DNA from 2 places in the Nocardioides marmoribigeumensis genome. Region 2 is predicted to be linked to the other one. Evidence: predicted binding sites of a transcription regulator. Region 2 holds the regulator's gene; the other holds the start of a gene.
What was found. Region 2 encodes LexA, which represses DNA repair genes until DNA is damaged. Its sites were predicted from a motif close to TCGAACANNTGTTCGA; they were not measured.
Positions count from the first base shown of each region.

Region 1: a site for LexA is predicted at 1,024-1,039, ahead of J2S63_RS19605 (HNH endonuclease signature motif containing protein). Genes of this name have one in related genera too.

Region 1 is NZ_JAVDYG010000001.1:4,100,325-4,102,786, reverse strand. It holds gene J2S63_RS19615 (hypothetical protein) at 1-403, opposite strand, end outside; gene J2S63_RS19610 (SigE family RNA polymerase sigma factor) at 403-951, opposite strand; gene J2S63_RS19605 (HNH endonuclease signature motif containing protein) at 1,303-2,462, shown strand, end outside.
Region 2 is NZ_JAVDYG010000001.1:44,035-46,496, forward strand. It holds gene J2S63_RS00160 (LysM peptidoglycan-binding domain-containing protein) at 1-314, opposite strand, end outside; gene lexA (transcriptional repressor LexA) at 634-1,362, shown strand; gene J2S63_RS00170 (MXAN_6640 family putative metalloprotease) at 1,469-2,462, shown strand, end outside.

The sequences.
Region 1 (2,462 bases), 4.1 Mb from region 2:
CACCGCCGAGGAGGAAGGGCCGCCCGTCCTGGAAGAACACGAGTCCCGCCGAGGTCGCGGCCGCATCCGTGTCGAGCCACTGCATGTCCTTCGCCGGGAACGACCGGCCGCCCATGCGCACCTGGCCCCCCAGGTCGCCGTACGCCCGCAGGCCGTGGGACAGGTCCATCGGGCCGGTGGCGATCGGCGGCACGCTGACCCGGTCCTCCCCGCCGCCGCCCCGCAGCAGCGCCGCAGTGCTGCCGAGGGCGCCGACGACGACGACGACCAGGACGCCGGCCGCGACCTGCGCGGTGCGGCGGGCCCGTCGCAGGTTGCGGCCCCGTCGGACGACGCGATCGAGGTCCGGGGGAGGGGGAGTGAGGTCGTGCAGGTGCTCGGTGAGCCCGTCGGTGAGGTTCATCAGAGGCCTCCGCTGGTCGAGAGGGCGCGCAGCCGCGCGAGGGCGTCGGACGCCTGGGACTTGACGGTGCCGCGGCTGCAGCCCAGCACCTCGGCGATCTCCGCCTCGGTGAGGTCCTCGTAGTAGCGCAGCACCACGACGGCCCGCTGCCGGGGCGGAAGGGCGGAGACGGCCCGCCACACCGCGTCACGGTCGGCGAGGGACGGCTCGGGGGAGGGCGAGGGGTCGGGCTCCGCGTCGACGTACCTCTCGCGCCGGAAGGCCGGCCGACGCCGCGCGCCGAGCACCTCGTTGACCGCCATGCGGCGCACGTAGGCCTCGGGGTGGTCGGCCGACCGCACGCGGCGCCAGGACGCATAGGCCTTGGCGTACGCCGCCTGCAACGCGTCCTCGGCGCTCGCGACGTCACCGGCCACGGCGTACGTCGTGCGGAACAGGCGCGGCCACGTGGCGTGGAAGAACGTCTCGAACCCCTCCGCGCCGCCGCCGTCCGGACCGGTCCGCGCCACGGCCACCCCCGTCCCCGAGCTCGTCAGTGCGGTCTCCACGCACAGTAGATGCGCGGGGGTCCCTGGCCGGTTGGGTGGCGCCGGAACGCGGCTCACAGGTCCCCACCTTGTTCGAACTGGTGTTTGCTTATTTGCGTGGCGGTGGTAGGATGCTCGCAGAGCTCTCGACACGATGAGAACGGCGAACGACCCAGGGTCCCCCGTGACCTGCCGACCCTCGCGGGGTGCTGAGCTCGAGCCGTGATGGTCCGCAATGGTGATCTTGCCCCGGTGAGGGGCCCCGGATCGGCGACCGGCAGATGCGCACGTCCGTGCCTCTGCTTCGTCGTCGACTCGAAGGGGGCTCTCGTGACTCAGTCGTTGCCCGTTCCGCCCCCGTCTGCTGTGCCGGTGCATCCGGTGCTCGTGGCGCTGGAGGCGATCGAGGGCGCGCTGGGGTCGGTGGCGCAGGTCAACCCCTCGTTCATGCGCACCGAGACCAAGGCGGAGGCCCTGACCCGGCTGGCGCGGGCCGAGGCGCAGGTGGTCGAGCTGCGGATGCGGGTCATGGCCGATGCCGACGACGTGGCCGCAGAGGCGGCCGCCCGTGACATCGGCGGCTGGTACGCCCAGCAGACCCGCACCGACCCCGCGACCGCGAAGGTCGACGCTGCCCTGGCGGTCGACCTCGACCGGCGGTGGACCGTCGTGGCGGCGGGGATGCGGACCGGGGAGGTGTCCCTGGCCCAGGCCCGGGTGATCGCCCGCTCGCTGCACGCGCTGGCCAGGTGGGTCGACCCGGAGGTGTTGGTCGAGGCCGAGACCGCCCTGGTCGAGCTGGCCGCCGAGCACGGACCTCGTCAGCTCGCCGCGCTGGGTGGGCGGATCCTGGCCGTGGTCGCCCCCGACCTGGCCGACGAGGTCGAGGCCCGCCGCCTGGCCCAGGAGGAAGCCTCGGTCGAGGACAAGATCACCGCCACGCTGCGCCACCACGCGGACGGCTCGATCCGCCTCAACGCAACCATGGACAAGATCACCGGCACCCGCTTCGCAGTCATCCTCGAGGCCTTCACCAACCCCCGCAAGACGCGCACGGACGACGAGTCCGCCGAGCCCGAGGCCGGCACCGACCCGGCCGACCCGGCCGACGGGGTCGATCCCGGGGCGGGTGACGACGGGTCGCTGGCCTCCCACCCCGACCCCGTCCAACGACTCCCGCGCGGGCGGCAGCTCGGTCACGCCCTCCGCGCGTTCCTGGAGCGCGTGGACCCCCAGGACCTGCCCCGACACGGCGGGGACCAGACCCTGCTGCAGATCACCCTCGGCTACCGAGAGCTCTGCACCGAGCTGGCCGCCGGCACCATCCTGACCACCGCCGCGATCCCCGGGCCCCCTGGCCCGACCGGCACCGTGGACCGGGTCACCGCCGGTGAGGTCCGGCGCCTGGCCTGCAACGCCCGCATCCTGCCCGTCGTGCTCGGCGGGAAGTCCGAGATCCTCGACCTCGGCCGCGACCGACGGCTGTTCTCCGCCGCCCAACGCCGCGCCATGCTGCTGCGCGACCGCACCTG
Region 2 (2,462 bases):
CCGGGCTCGGCGATCGTCGCGGCGATCCCCCACAGCGTCTGCCCCCGCTCCACCTCGACCGTGCGGATGGGCTGCGGGTCGCCCGCCTCGCGCGTCGCGAAGGACGCGCCACCCGCCGCGAGCAGGCCGAGGACCACCATCACGGTCAGGACCAGCGTGAGCACCAGACGCCCGCGCCGGGTCAGCCGGACCGGGGCCCGGTCGGTCTCCACGGGCCGGACCTGGCGGACCTGGCGGACCTGGCCCACCCGGACCTGCGGGACCGGACGGCTCGCCACCGTGCGGCGGCCTCCTGCGATCACCATCGTGCTCATCGTGTCCTCCTTGCTCTGCGACCCCTGTCGCCTGGCTTCTCGGCGTCAGGAGCAGTCCAACCGCGCCCACCGACATTTCCGTGAAGCTGTCCGTCGAACGCATGTTCGATCGAACATGTGATCGAAGATAGGGGGGCGAGCAGCATCGCGCAAGGGCTGGGCCGAACAGATGTTCGACACCGGGCGGGGAGGGCGGCCCACCACGCCGCCGCGCGCGGTCGACACGCCGCGTTCGAACACGTGTTTGAACTCGGTCGGTCGCTGGGCATAGCGTGGGCCCCGTCATCCCGACACCACACCGGCTTGGAAGGCGGAGCTCATGGAGCGCAAGGAGCGCAGCGCGACGACCCCCTCACGAGGACGCTCCAACGTGAGCGAGCTGCCCGACGGGCCTCCCGACGCCTCGGGGCTCACCCCCCGACAGCAGCGGGTCCTGACCGTGATCCGGGAGTCGCTCCAGACCCGGGGCTATCCGCCGAGCATGCGCGAGATCGGCGAGAAGGTCGGGTTGACCAGCTCCTCCTCGGTCGCCCACCAGCTCCGCACGCTGGAGGACAAGGGCTTCATCCGTCGTGACCCCAACCGGCCCCGCGCGCTGACCGTCGCCGGCCCGGCCGAGCCCGAGGTGCCCGAGGGCGGGATCGACGAGACCGGCATCGACGACGCCCAGCCGACCCCTGCCTACGTCCCGGTCGTCGGGCGCATCGCCGCCGGCGGTCCGATCCTCGCCGAGGAGCGGGTCGAGTCGGTCTTCCCGCTCCCCCGCGAGCTGGTCGGCGAGGGCACGCTGTTCCTCCTCGAGGTGGTGGGCGACTCGATGCTCGACGCTGCCATCTGCAGCGGCGACTACGTCGTGGTGCGCCAGCAGGCCACCGCCGACAACGGCGACATCGTGGCGGCCCTGCTCGACGGCGAGGCCACCGTCAAGACCTTCCAGCGCAAGGACGGCCACGTCTGGCTGCTCCCCCACAACGAGGCCTACGAGCCCATCGACGGCACGCACGCGACGATCCTGGGCAAGGTCACCACCGTCCTGCGTCGGGTCTGAAGGTCCCGCTCCGGACACGGGTTCTGACATAGGCTTGGCGGCGGTCCGCTCCGGACCGCCCCGGCCCGCGCGGCCGGCACCCCGATCCCCGCACCCAGGACGTCTCGTGCCCCCTCTGCGTTCCCGGTTCGCCGCGACCGTCACCGCCCTGGCCCTCGCCACCCCGCTGGGCCTGGCGAGCCTGGCCGCCGGCCCCGCGGACGCAGCGACGACCGCCCAGGTCGGCGTCGGCGTCGGCGCCACCCTGCGTGAGGCGGGCGCCGCGGCCAGTGCCCGCGTCTCCACCTGGAACGCCGGGCGACGCGCCGCCGAGGCGGCCCTCGACCGGGCCCAGCACCGGCTCGCTGCGGGTCGCCCGGCGCCGGCCCGTCCCGTCGGCGACCGATCCGACTTCACCCTCACCCTGCGTGCCCTCAAGGTCGGGCTGCGCTACCTCGACCCCGGCGACCGGGCGGCGGCCCGCTCGGTCCTGGCTCGGCCGTCCCAGGGCGTCAACGACCCCAACGGCGACGGCTACCGCGTCAAGCCCCGGCGCTCCTGCTCCACGCACGTGTGCGTGTGGCGGGTGACCAGCACGTCCGACAAGGCCTCACGTGGCCAGGTCGCCCTCACCAAGCAGGTGATGGAGCACGTCTGGGACCGCATCGTCACCCAGGGCGGCTATCGCGCACCACGCCCCGACCGCGGTCGCGGTGGCGACAACCGGCTCGACGTCTACCTCGCCGACATCGGCGACGACGGCCTGTTCGGCTACTGCGCTCCCGAGGGCATGGCCTCCGGCCGCTCGGCCTCGGGCTACTGCGTCCTGGACAACGACTTCTCCCCCGACCAGTTCGGGGCCAGCCAGACCGTCACGGCCAATCTCGAGGTGACCGCTGCCCACGAGTTCTTCCACGCCGTCCAGTTCGCCTACGACGTCGACGAGGACGACTGGTTCATGGAGGGCACGGCGATGTGGATGGAGGACGAGATCTACACCGACGTCAACGACAACGTCCGCTACCTCCAGGGCAGCCAGCTCACCACCCCGACCCGTTCGCTGGACCAGGCGGCCAACGGCCTGGGCGGGCCCTACGTGTCGTGGATCTTCTGGCGCTACC